Regions from separate parts of the Saccharothrix mutabilis subsp. mutabilis genome, predicted to be linked through region 3. Evidence: riboswitches for the same ligand, from Rfam matches in the RefSeq annotation. Region 3 holds a riboswitch; each other region holds the start of a gene.
What was found. A riboswitch is a leader RNA that binds a small molecule or an ion and turns the genes downstream of it on or off. The one in region 3 is predicted to bind glycine.

Region 1 (4,205 bases), on a different contig from region 3:
CAGCACCTCACGGGCCCGGGAACGGTCTCGGTGCGCATCTCGAACCTGAACCAGGAGAAGACGGTCTTCGTGGACGTGCTCTGCTCGTGACCTGCTGGCGGGGCCGCCTCGTGGCACAGTGGAGGCCATGGAGCCCCTGATCTCGGAAGCCCGGCGCCGCTTCGCCCTGGGCGCGGCGCCGGGCCGGGTCTTCGCGGAACTGGCCCTCTACGCCGACCCCCGTGAGGCGGCGGTGGCGGTGTGCATGGCCCTCGGCATCGCCCGAACCGAGGCGGAACGCTCGGTGGGCGCCCCGGGGCAGAACCCGGAATTCTGGGACCTGGCCGGCTACGCCCGCCTGTCCCCCTTCGAGGCAGCCCACGAAATCGGCGGCCTACTAGAGGGAGTAGGCGTCTTCCGAACCCCCACCACCCGCTGACACCAAGCGACACCCGACACGCCGCAGGCGCGCTTTTCGAAGGGCTATTTAGCCCAAGGAAGGGCCTCGGTTCGTTCCCCGTACGGCCTGGGCGCAGCCCAACCGCGCTTGGGGGTTCTTGGCAACCACGCTTCACCGGTTGCCAAGAACCCCCAAGGGTGGTTGCCTCCGGCAGGCCGTGCGGGGAACGAACCGACGCCCTTCCCCCCCCCCCCGGGGGCCTGCCGCGCGGCGAGCGCCGCTTTTGATCTTTCGAGCGCTTCGCGCGTTTTGGCGCGCGAAGCGCTCTAAAGAAAGCGCGAAGCGCGTTCGGCTTGAGAGCGTCAGCGTGAAGTCTAAAGATTAAAAGAGCCTCGCCGGCGGGCAGGCCCCCGGGGAGAAAAGCAAAAGCGGGGGCTTTTCCGTCCTCCCCGTACGGCCTGGCGGAGCCAACCACAGATTTCCGCGGGTGCCGCTAAAATTTTTGCTCGTTCCTCACAAAAATTTCGGCTGCACCCGCGGAAATCTGTGGTAGCCCTTCGGGCAGGCCGTACGGGGAGGACGGAAAAGCCCAGAAGCAAGCGCGCTGCGCGCGCCCGAAGGGCAAGGCACGCGCAGCGCTGCTAGCACTCGATGACGTTGACCGCGAGTCCGCCCCGCGCCGTCTCCTTGTACTTGACCTTCATGTCCTTGCCGGTCTCGCGCATCGTCTTGATGACCTTGTCCAACGACACGAAGTGCGAGCCGTCTCCGCGCAGGGCCATCCGGGCCGCCGTGATGGCCTTGATCGACGCCAGCGCGTTGCGTTCGATGCACGGGATCTGCACCAGGCCGCCGATCGGGTCGCACGTCAGGCCCAGGTTGTGCTCCATCGCGATCTCGGCCGCGTTCTCCACCTGCTCCGGGGTCCCGCCGAGCACCTCGGCCAGTCCGCCCGCCGCCATGGAGCACGCCGAGCCGACCTCGCCCTGGCAGCCGACCTCGGCGCCGCTGATCGACGCGTTCTCCTTGAACAGCACGCCGACCGCACCGGCCGTCAGCAGGAACCGCACCACGCCGTCGTCGGACGCACCCGGCACGAACCGGGTGTAGTAGTGCAGCACCGCCGGCACGATGCCGGCCGCGCCGTTGGTCGGCGCGGTGACCACCCGGCCGCCGGCCGCGTTCTCCTCGTTCACCGCCAGGGCGAACAAGGTCACCCAGTCCATCACCCGCAACGGGTCGGTGGCGTAGTGCTCGGCTGCCAGGCGCTGGCGCATCTCGGCCGCGCGCCGCCGGACCTTCAAGCCGCCCGGCAGCACGCCGGTCTCGGTGCAGCCCCGTTCGACGCACTCCTGCATGACGCCCCAGATGTGGAGCAGGCCCGAGCGGACCTCCTCCTCCGTGCGCCACGACAGCTCGTTGGCCAGCATGACCTCCGAGATGGACAGGCCGGTTTCCCGCGTCCGCGCCAGCAGTTCGTCGCCGGTCTTGAACGGGTGGGCCAGTTCCGTCTCGTCGGCCTTGATGCGGTCGGTGCCGGTGGCGTGCTCGTCCACCACGAAACCGCCGCCGACGGAGTAGTACACGGCCTCGTCCAGGACCTCGTCCCCGGAGTACGCCGTGAAGCTCATCCCGTTGGGGTGCAACGGGAGCGACTTGCGCCGGTGCATCACCAGGTCGGTGTCCTCGACGAACGGGATGTCGCGCACCCCGCCCAGGAGCAGCCGGCGGGAGGCGCGGATCTCGGCCACGCGCCCCTCGGCGGCCGTCGGGTCGACCTCCTCGGGCTTGTGGCCCTCCAGTCCGAGCAGCACGGCCTTGGGGCTGCCGTGCCCGTGCCCGGTGGCGCCCAGCGAGCCGAACAGCTGGACGTGCACCCGGTCCACGGACGTCAGCCGGTGTCCCAGGCGCGCCACGAACATCGTCGCGGCGCGCATCGGGCCTACCGTGTGGGAGCTGGACGGCCCGATGCCGACGGAAAACAGGTCGAAGACGCTGATCGCCACGGCGGGTCAGTCCCCGGTCAGTTCCGCGTACTTGCCGGCGGTGAGCAGGCCCGTCGCGTCCTCGACGCGCACCTTGAACAGCCAGCCCGCGCCGTACGGGTCGTTGTTGATCAGCGACGGGTCGTCGGCGGCGGCCTGGTTGACCTCCACGACCTCGCCGCTGACCGGCGCGTACAGGTCGCTCACGGACTTGGTCGACTCCAGCTCGCCGCACACGTCGCCGGACTTCACGCGCTCGCCGACGTTCGGCAGCTGGACGAACACGATGTCGCCCAGGGACTCCGCCGCGTAGGAGGTGATGCCGACCGCCACGGGGTCCTGGGTACCCGGCGCCCAGTCGACCCACTCGTGCTCGGCGGTGTAGAGCAGGTTCTCCGGAAAAGTCATGTCAGCGCTCCTGAAGCCACGGTCGGTCGGATCCCCACTCTGTCCTGGGACCTGAGAGCTTCGCTGTGCGGCGTCGCGACGGTGGAACCGTCGATCAGGCACAGCTTGCACCGTGGGTGCGCGCGTGAGCACGCTTTCCAGAGTCGCCTCGCCCGAGCGGTTCTCGTTGCCTGAGAGTGTGCGGGGTACTTGCTCCTTCGGCGCCCCGGACGTGCCGGGGACTCTCCCGCTCGGGTTCCGGCGCCCGGGAGGGCGCCGCGGCCGATGTTCAGTTGGGCGGTCGCGAGCACGCTAGGTCGTCGGCGTGACGGGTGTCAACGCGCGTCCAGTCTTGTTCACTCAACACAAACCGACCCCTGCCGGTTAGTGCCGCTCGCACGATGACAGTGGATTCGGAGTACCGGACCTTTGGCGTAACAACGGCTGAAGGAGCCCCACCGTGCGGATCTCAGTACCCCGCGAGATCAAGAACCACGAGTACCGCGTCGCGCTGACCCCCGCCGGCGCCCACGAGCTGACCCTGCGCGGCCACGACGTGTTCGTCGAGGCGGGCGCGGGGCTCGGGTCCGCCATCACCGACGAGGAGTACCTCGCCGCCGGTGCGAAGGTCCTGGCCACCGCCGAGGACGTGTGGGCCGAGGGCGACCTGGTGCTCAAGGTCAAGGAGCCGATCGCGCGGGAGTACCCGCTGCTGCGCAAGGGCCAGACGCTGTTCACCTACCTGCACCTGGCGGCGGACCGGCCGTTGACCGAGGCGCTGATCGCGTCCGGCACGACCGCGATCGCCTACGAGACCGTGCAGACGGCGAACGGCGCGCTGCCGCTGCTGGCCCCGATGTCCGAGGTGGCGGGCCGGCTGGCGCCGCAGGTGGGCGCGTTCTCGCTGATGAAGCCGTCCGGCGGCCGGGGCGTGCTGCCCGGTGGCGTGCCCGGCGTGCACCCGGCGCGCGTGGTCGTCATCGGCGGCGGCGTGGCGGGCCTGAACGCGGCGACCATCGCGGTGGGCATGGGCGCGGACGTGGAGATCCTCGACACCAACGTGGACCGGCTGCGCCACATCGACGCCCTCTACCGCGGGCAGCTGCGCACCGTCACGTCCAACCGCTACTCGGTCGAGCAGGCCGTGCGCGAGGCCGACCTGGTCATCGGCGCGGTGCTGGTGCCGGGCGCGAAGGCCCCGAAGCTGGTGTCCAACGAGCTGGTGGCGCAGATGAAGCCCGGCTCGGTGCTGGTGGACATCGCGATCGACCAGGGCGGCTGCTTCGCCGACTCCCGCCCGACCACCCACGCCGACCCGACCTACCAGGTGCACGAGTCGGTCTTCTACTGCGTGGCGAACATGCCGGGCGCGGTGCCGCGGACCTCGACCTACGCGCTGACCAACGTGACCCTGCCCTACGCGGTGGCCCTGGCCGACAAGGGCTGGCAGGCGG
Region 2 (4,205 bases), on a different contig from region 3:
TGGAGCAGCACGGCCTGGTCCGTCCGGGTCTCTACGACCAGGACGCGCTCCAGGTGGCGACGACCGTGCGCGAACTGGCCCAGTACGGCCTGGAACCGCGGCACCTGCGCCCGTTCCGCGCGGCGGCGGACCGCGAGGTGGCGCTGGTGGAGCAGGTCGTCCTGGCGAGGCGGCGCGACCCGAGGTCGCGGGGCCGGGCCGACGAAGTCGTGCGCGAGCTGGCGGCGCTCTCCGTAACGCTGCACACACTCTTGGTGAAAATCGGCCTGCGCGACGTGCCCGGTGGCGGCGTTCCGCCCAGGTAGAGCCGTTTCCGCATCGTGATCCGCATTTTCGGAGCGGTTGCGCACAAGGCCCGCTTGGCGGGTAGCGTCGGAGGGGTACGTGGGGGATCCTCGTGGTAGCGGGGACGCCAGGATTTCAGCGCGCTGAGGGAGGCGAGACCCGATGAGCGAGATGCGCGTCGTGGGCGTGCGGGTGGAACTGCCCGCCAACCAGCCGATCCTGTTGCTGCGCGAAACCGAGGGCGAGCGCTACCTGCCGATCTGGATCGGCTCGGTGGAGGCGACCGCGATCGCGCTGGAGCAGCAGGGTGTCCGGCCCGCGCGGCCGTTGACGCACGACCTGTTGAAGGACGTCATCGGCGCTCTGGGCAGGCAGTTGGAGCAGGTGCGGATCACCGACCTGCAGGAGGGCACGTACTTCGCGGAACTCGTGTTCGACGGCGACGTGCGCGTGTCGGCGCGGCCGAGCGACTCGGTGGCCCTGGCCCTGCGCATCGGCGTGCCGATCCACGCGGAGGAGTCGGTGCTGGCCGAGGCGGGGCTGATCATCCCGGACGAGCAGGAGGACGAGGTCGAGAAGTTCCGGGAGTTCCTGGACTCGGTCTCGCCGGAGGACTTCCGCGGCGCGGACACCTGAGCAGCGGTTCTCGCGGTAGGGCCCGGGACGGCGGTCGCGTCCCGGGCCTGATCGTTTTCGGGCCTGATCGTTTCCGGGGCGGTGAGGCAGGCACGGCGGCGGCTGGGACGGCGGCGCTGGGTGGGCGGCGTGTCGGCGGTGGGTCTCAGGTGGCGGTGGAGCGGGACACGGGGGAGTCTGCGGTGGGTCTGTCAAGCACCCACGAGAGGCCGGCGTCGCGCCGCGAGCTGGAAGCCGGCCCCTCGTGGGTGTGTGCGGTGCGTTGTGGATCAGCCCCGCGTGCCACCCCCCGGTGTCACACCTCCGGATTACACAAAGTCAGCACCGGTCCGCTAAACGATCACTAAACGTCACCCGAATGGCTTACGACGCCCGTCTCTCTCAACCTCAACCTGAGGTTGAGACGCGACACGCTCAGCGCGTCGCGTTGACCTGCCCCCTAGGCGGTCTTACCGTCGAACTCAGGTGAATTGCCACGGTGTGATTCGGGCACCGGGGCGGCTTCACGTTGGTCGCCGGCCAGTCCTGGCCGGACCGAGGGGAGGCAGGCGTGGTCGAGGAAGCGCCCATCCGGGCCGGAACCGGCGAACAGGGTGAGCTGTTCCCGGACTCCTCGCTGCCGGACGAACTCGTCGGGTACCGCGGCCCGGCCGCGTGCCAGATCGCGGGCATCACCTACCGCCAGCTCGACTACTGGGCCCGCACCGGCCTGGTCAACCCGACGATAAGGAGTGCCCACGGCTCCGGTAGCCAACGGCTCTACTCGTTCAAGGACATCCTGGTCCTCAAGGTCGTGAAGCGGCTGCTCGACACCGGTGTGAGCCTGCAGAACATCCGCGTCGCGGTCGACCACCTGCGCCGCCGCGGCGTCCAGGACCTCGCCCGCATCACGCTGTTCAGCGACGGCACCACGGTCTACGAGTGCACCTCGCCCGAGGAGGTCGTGGACCTGCTGCAGGGCGGCCAGGGCGTGTTCGGCATCGCGGTCAGCGGCGCCATGCGGGAGATCAGCGGCACGATCCACGAGTTCCCCGCGGAACGCGCGGACGGGCTCGCGGTGGACGAGACGCCCAACGACGAGCTGTCCCGGCGCAGGCGGACGCGGGCCATCGGCTGACCCCGGAGCCCACGGCGCGAGCGGACACGGGCCATCGGCTGACCTCGGACTCCACGGCGCGAGCGGCACGAGCGCCTGGTACCCGCTGCTCCGCCGCGCCAAACCTGTGAGATCCGCGTCGCGTCCGTGCCGGGAGACGTTCACCTGCCGGGTACGATTCGCGCGTAGTCGCTTTATCCCGTGCGGGAGAGTCCGAGCCAGTCTCGGCGCCGAAGGAGCAAATCCTCCCCGGAACCTCTCAGGCGCAAGGACCGCACGGGTGAGACGCCTCTGGAAAGCGGGTCGGGCACGTGGACCCCGCCGACGGTGCAAGCCCGGCCACGCCGGGTGAAGCTCTCAGGCGCCCGTCCGCGGGCAGAAGACAGAGGGGGAGGGCAACGGCAGAAGTGTGTCCGTAGCCCGCGAAAGGCGCCTTACATGACGCAGGACCGCATCCCCCTCGCCGCCCTTGAGCACGGCACCCCCTTCGCCGACCGGCACGTCGGCCCGCGGCCCGCCGAGCTGGCCCGCATCCTGGACGTCATCGGCGTCGGCTCCCTGGAGGAGCTGGCCCAGCGCGCCGTGCCCGAGTCGATCCGGGAACGCGAACTGGTGCTGGACCTGCCCGCGCCCGCCACCGAGACCGAGGCGCTGGCCGAGCTGCGCGCCCTGGCCGCCCGCAACAAGCCGCTCACCCAGATGATCGGCATGGGCTACTACGGCACCCACACCCCGCCGGTGATCCGCCGCAACGTCCTGGAGAGCCCCGCCTGGTACACGGCCTACACGCCCTACCAGCCCGAGATCTCCCAGGGCCGCCTCGAAGCGCTGCTGAACTTCCAGACGATGGTCGGCGACCTGACCGGCCTGCCGCTGGCCAACGCGTCCATGCTGGACGAGTCCACCGCCGCCGCCGAGGCGATGACCCTGGTCCGCCGCGCCGGCCGCAGCAAGTCCGCCAAGTTCGTCGTGGACGCCGACACGCTGCCGCAGACGCTGGCCGTCATCGAGACCCGCGCCGAGCCGCTGGGCATCGAGATCGTCACCGCCGACCTGTCGCAGGGCCTGGAGGGGCTGGGCCTGGGCGGGGACTTCTTCGGCGTGCTGCTGTCCTACCCGGGCGCGTCCGGCGTCGTGCGCGACTACGCCGCGCTGGTGGAGGAGATCCACGCGGCCGGCGCGCAGGCCGTGTTCGCCGCGGACCTGCTGGCCCTGACGCTGCTGCGCCCGCCGGGCGAGATCGGCGCGGACGTCGTCGTCGGCACCACCCAGCGCTTCGGCGTCCCGATCGGCTTCGGCGGCCCGCACGCCGGGTACATGGCCGTCCGCCAGGGCCTGGAGCGCCAGCTGCCCGGCCGCCTGGTCGGCGTGTCCGTGGACGCCGACGGCAACCTCGCCTACCGCCTCGCGCTCCAGACCCGCGAGCAGCACATCCGCCGCGAGAAGGCCACCAGCAACATCTGCACCGCGCAGGTCCTGCTGGCCGTGATGGCGTCGATGTACGCGGTCTACCACGGCCCCGACGGCCTGCGCGCCATCGCGACCCGCACCCACCGCCTGGCCACCGTGCTCGCCGCGGGCCTGTGCGAGAACGGCGTCGAGGTCGTGCACGGCGAGTTCTTCGACACCGTCCGCGCCCGCGTCGAGGGCCGCGCCGCCGAGGTCGTCGCCACCGCCCGCGACCTGGGCGTCAACCTGTGGCAGGTGGACGCCGACACCGTCTCGATCGCGTGCGACGAGACCACCACCCGGGGTGACCTGGAGAAGGTGTGGAAGGCGTTCGGCGTGACCGTCTCCGACGTCGACGGCCTGGACCTCGACACCGCCGACGCGATCCCCGCCGACCTGCGCCGCACCAGCGACTACCTGACCCACCCGGTCTTCCACACCCACCGCTCCGAGACCGCGATGCTGCGCTACCTGCGCAAGCTGTCGGACAAGGACGTCGCGCTGGACCGCAGCATGATCCCGCTGGGCTCGTGCACGATGAAGCTCAACGCGACCGCCGAGATGGAGCCGGTGACCTGGCCGGAGTTCGCGAACCTGCACCCGTTCGCGCCGGTCGAGGACGCCGAGGGCCTGCTGTCGCTGGTCGCCGACCTGGAGCGCTGGCTGGCCGAGGTGACCGGCTACGACGCCGTGTCCATCCAGCCCAACGCGGGCAGCCAGGGCGAGTTCGCGGGCCTGC
Region 3 (4,205 bases):
CGAACGGTGGACCGCGGGGCCTGGTGAAGGTCGAGTCCGCGGATCCGGCCTACGTCGCGGCGATGCGGAAGCGGGCGCCAGAGGTGCCCGAGGTCCTGCTGGCCGCGGCAGCGAGCTACTGGCAGCTCGTGGGCGACCTGTCCGAGGCGGAGGCGTGGTGGGACGCGGGCATCAGCCCGTTGGACCAGCGCGCCCTCGACTACCGGGCCGCCGGGCTCACGCCCGCCGACCTGGGACGTCGGCTCGGGCCGATGACGGTGCTCCAGCACCTGCGTCGGGGCAGCGCGGCGGCGTGGTGCGTCGCCAGGTTGCAGCGGCAGCGCCGGGACGGCGTTGCGTGATGTCGGGCGCGCCACGCGCGAGCGTGGCGCAGCGCAAGGGCGTCGCGCGGTGAGGGCGCGGCGTGGTCGGGACTAGCGTGATCGGGAGGGCGGGCTCCTGTGCGGGGAGCCCATCCCGGTCGGGGGTCGCCGACCCGAAGTACCCTTGAGCCGTGCGCAGCGGCCTCATCACCCCTCGACGTGTGGCGATCGCGGTCGCGTGCGTGCTCTCGCTGGTGGTCTGCTGCGGTCTCGCCTACTGGCAGTGGGAGCGGTTCTCCCAGGCCGGGGGCACCTTCCAGAACCTCGGTTACGTCTTCCAGTGGCCCCTGTTCGGCCTGTTCCCCGCGTTCATGGTGTGGCGGATGCGCAAGCTCGCCGCCCAGCGCCGCGCGGAGGACGCCGCTGTGGGCGCGGACACGTCGTCGCAGGTGGCGGGGGAGCCGGTGGCCGCGCCGTCGGAGCCGGTCGTTACCGTGGAGCCCGTCAGGACACCCGCGCACGACGACGAGGACGACGAGCTGGCGGCCTACAACCGCTACCTCCGCGAACTCCACGCGCGGGACCAGCGGTGAGCGAAGGCGGTCGGTAGGGCGATGAGCGGTGCGTTGGGCCGGTTCCGGTTCATGGCTTACGTGGTCGGTGTGGGCCTGCTGCTGCTCGTGGCCGCGATGGGCGTGAAGTACCTCGGCGACCAGGACGGCATGATGAAGGTCGTCGGCCCGGTCCACGGCTTCCTCTACGCGATCTACCTGGTGATCACGGTCGACCTGGCCCTCAAGGCCCGCTGGTCGCTCAAGGGCACCGCGCTGGTGCTGCTCGCCGGCACGATCCCGTTCGTGTCGTTCTACGCCGAGCGCAAGGTCGTCGAAAGCGTGAAGGCCGAGCGCGCCCTGTGACCACGCCGGCCGCCGCCACCTTCGGCCTGGCCGCCATGCCCGGTCGGGCCGTCGGCACCTTCCCGTCGGCCGTCGGCACCTCCGCGTCAGCCGCCACCACGTCCGGTCGGGCCGTCGGCACCTCCGCGTCGGCCGCCGGCGCCTCCGGTCGGGCCGCTTCCGCGTCGGTCCCGCCCGCGTCGGCCGCGCCCGTGGTGACCGGGCTCGTGTTGACCGGGCCGACCAGGCACAACTAGCGTCTGGCGGTACCAACTGAACACGGCCGTCGATGTCGCGCGGGAGAGTCCCCACCCACTACGGGGCGCCGAAGGAGCAACTCCTCCCCGGAATCTCTCAGGCACAGCTACCGCCCGACGAAGGCAACTCTGGAAAGCAGGCGCCAGCGCCTCGCCCACGGTGCAAGCCGCCCCCGCCGACGTGCGGGGTCCCGGCGAAGCTCTCAGGCTCATGACAGAGGGGGAGGCTCACTCGGACGAGGAGTCTCGATGGACCGTGTCATCCTTCGTAGCGGCAGGCCGACCCACCCGGTCGGCGCCCCTGCCGTGCCCGCCATCAGGGAGGACCCCGTGGAAACCCGCCGGACGCCGCTGCACGCCGAGCACGAGGCGCTGGGCGCCCAGTTCACCGACTTCGCGGGCTGGCGGATGCCGCTGCGCTACGACAGCGAGCTGGCCGAGCACCACGCCGTGCGCACGTCGGCGGGCCTGTTCGACCTGACGCACATGGGCGAGATCGTCCTGACCGGCCCGCAGGCCGGCGCCGCGCTCGACCACGCGCTGGTCGGCCACGCGTCCGCGATCGGCGTCGGCCGCGCCCGCTACACCATGATCTGCCAGGCCGACGGCGGCGTGCTCGATGACCTGATCGTGTACCGCACCGGTGACCAGGAGTACTTGGTCGTCGCGAACGCCTCCAACGCCGCCGTCGTGTTCGCCGCCTTGAAGGAGCGCGCGGAGGGCTTCGACACGACCGTCGAGGACAAGTCCACGGACTACGCGCTGCTGGCCGTGCAGGGGCCGAAGGCGGTCGCCATCCTCGAAGGCCTGACCGCCACCGACCTGGCCACGGTCAAGTACTACGCCTCCTACCCGACCGAGGTGGCCGGCAAGCCCGCGCTGCTGGCCCGCACCGGCTACACCGGTGAGGACGGCTTCGAGCTGTTCCTCGACCCCGCCGACGCCCCGCACGTGTGGCAGGCGCTGCTCGACGCCGGCCGGCCGCACGACCTCAAGCCCGCCGGCCTGGGCTGCCGCGACACCCTGCGCCTGGAAGCCGGGATGCCGCTGTACGGCAACGAGCTGAGCACGTCCCGCACGCCCTACCACGCCAACCTGGGCCGCGTGGTCAAGCTGGACAAGCCGGGCGACTTCGTGGGCCGCGAGCCGCTGGCGAAGGTGGCCGAGGCGGGCGTCGAGGCCAAGCTGGTCGGCCTGAAGACCGAGTCCCGCCGCGCCCCCCGCCACGGCTACGCCGTGCTGGACGCCGAGGGCAACGCGATCGGCGAGGTCACCAGCGGCGCGCTGTCGCCGACGCTGGGCTACTCCGTGGCGATGGCCTACGTGCCGCCCGCGCACGCCGAGCCCGGCACCAAGCTGTCCGTCGACGTCCGGGGCCGGCAGGAGCCCGTGGAGGTCGTCTCGCTGCCGTTCTACAAGCGCAACTCGTAGGGAGAAACCCCACCATGTCCGAGCACTTCAACACCTCCCTCGCGGAGTTCGACCCCGAGGTCGCCGAGGCGGTCGCGGCCGAGCTGCGCCGGCAGCAGGGCACGCTGGAGATGATCGCGTCGGAGAACTTCACGCCGGTGTCGGTGCTCCAGGCGCAGGGCTCGGTGCTGACCAACAAGTACGCCGAGGGCTACCCGGGTCGCCGCTACTACGGCGGGTGCGAGAACGTCGACGTGGTCGAGCGGCTGGCCATCGCGCGGGTCAAGGAGCTGTTCGGCGCGGGGTTCGCCAACGTGCAGCCCCACTCGGGCGCGCAGGCCAACGCGTGCGCCATGTTCGCCCTGCTCCAGCCCGGTGACACGATCCTGGGCCTGGACCTGGCGCACGGCGGCCACCTGACCCACGGCATGCGGATCAACTTCTCCGGCAAGCTCTACAACGTCGTGCCCTACCACGTGTCCGATGTGGACGGTCGGGTGGACATGGCCGAGGTCGAGGCGCTGGCGCAGGAGCACAAGCCGAAGCTGATCGTGGCCGGCTGGTCGGCCTACCCCCGCCAGCTGGACTTCGCGGAGTTCCGCCGGATCGCCGACTCGGTGGGCGCGTACCTGATGGTGGACATGGCCCACTTCGCGGGTCTCGTGGCGGCGGGCCTGCACCCGAGCCCGGTGCCGCACGCCCACGTCGTCACCACGACCACGCACAAGACCCTCGGCGGTCCGCGCGGCGGCGTGATCCTGACCAACGAGGCGGACCTCGCGAAGAAGATCAACTCGGCGGTGTTCCCCGGCCAGCAGGGCGGTCCGCTGGAGCACGTGATCGCCGGCAAGGCGGTGGCGTTCAAGCACGCCGCGTCGCCGGAGTTCGCCGACCGCCAGCGCCGCACGGTCGAGGGCGCGAAGATCCTCGCCGAGCGGCTGTCGCAGCCCGACGCGGCGGCGGCCGGCGTGAAGGTGCTGACCGGCGGCACGGACGTGCACCTGGTGCTGGTGGACCTGGTGGCCTCGGAGCTGGACGGCAAGCAGGCCGAGGACCGCCTGCACGAGGTCGGCATCACGGTCAACCGCAACGCGGTCCCCAACGACCCGCGCCCGCCGATGGTGACCTCGGGCCTGCGCATCGGCACGCCCGCCCTGGCCACCCGCGGCTTCGGCGCGGCGGACTTCGCGGAGGTGGCCGACATCATCGCGACCGCCCTCCAGCCGGCCGCGGACCTGTCCGAGCTGCGCTCGCGCGTCGAGGTGCTGGCCGCGAAGCACCCGCTCTACCCGAACCTGTGAGGGTTCCGCCGGCCCGCTGAGCGGGGCGGCACATGACCC

Region 1: another riboswitch for glycine. It lies ahead of gcvH (glycine cleavage system protein GcvH); the one in region 3 lies ahead of gcvT (glycine cleavage system aminomethyltransferase GcvT).
Region 2: another riboswitch for glycine. It lies ahead of gcvP (aminomethyl-transferring glycine dehydrogenase); the one in region 3 lies ahead of gcvT (glycine cleavage system aminomethyltransferase GcvT).

The regions. Positions count from the first base shown of each region.
Region 1 covers NZ_BAAABU010000010.1:59,566-63,770, forward strand. The annotation lists gene ABD126_RS22130 (hypothetical protein) at 1-90, shown strand, start outside; gene ABD126_RS22135 (hypothetical protein) at 128-418, shown strand; gene ABD126_RS22140 (L-serine ammonia-lyase) at 1,021-2,385, opposite strand; gene gcvH (glycine cleavage system protein GcvH) at 2,392-2,772, opposite strand; glycine riboswitch at 2,920-3,011, opposite strand; gene ald (alanine dehydrogenase) at 3,212-4,205, shown strand, end outside.
Region 2 covers NZ_BAAABU010000007.1:9,268-13,472, forward strand. The annotation lists gene ftsR (transcriptional regulator FtsR) at 1-305, shown strand, start outside; gene ABD126_RS17800 (bifunctional nuclease family protein) at 448-921, shown strand; gene ABD126_RS17805 (MerR family transcriptional regulator) at 1,472-2,038, shown strand; glycine riboswitch at 2,212-2,302, shown strand; gene gcvP (aminomethyl-transferring glycine dehydrogenase) at 2,456-4,205, shown strand, end outside.
Region 3 covers NZ_BAAABU010000005.1:162,429-166,633, reverse strand. The annotation lists gene ABD126_RS14805 (helix-turn-helix transcriptional regulator) at 1-341, shown strand, start outside; gene ABD126_RS14800 (hypothetical protein) at 494-895, shown strand; gene ABD126_RS14795 (DUF3817 domain-containing protein) at 917-1,219, shown strand; gene ABD126_RS14790 (hypothetical protein) at 1,216-1,455, shown strand; glycine riboswitch at 1,486-1,578, shown strand; glycine riboswitch at 1,580-1,680, shown strand; gene gcvT (glycine cleavage system aminomethyltransferase GcvT) at 1,786-2,886, shown strand; gene glyA (serine hydroxymethyltransferase) at 2,901-4,166, shown strand.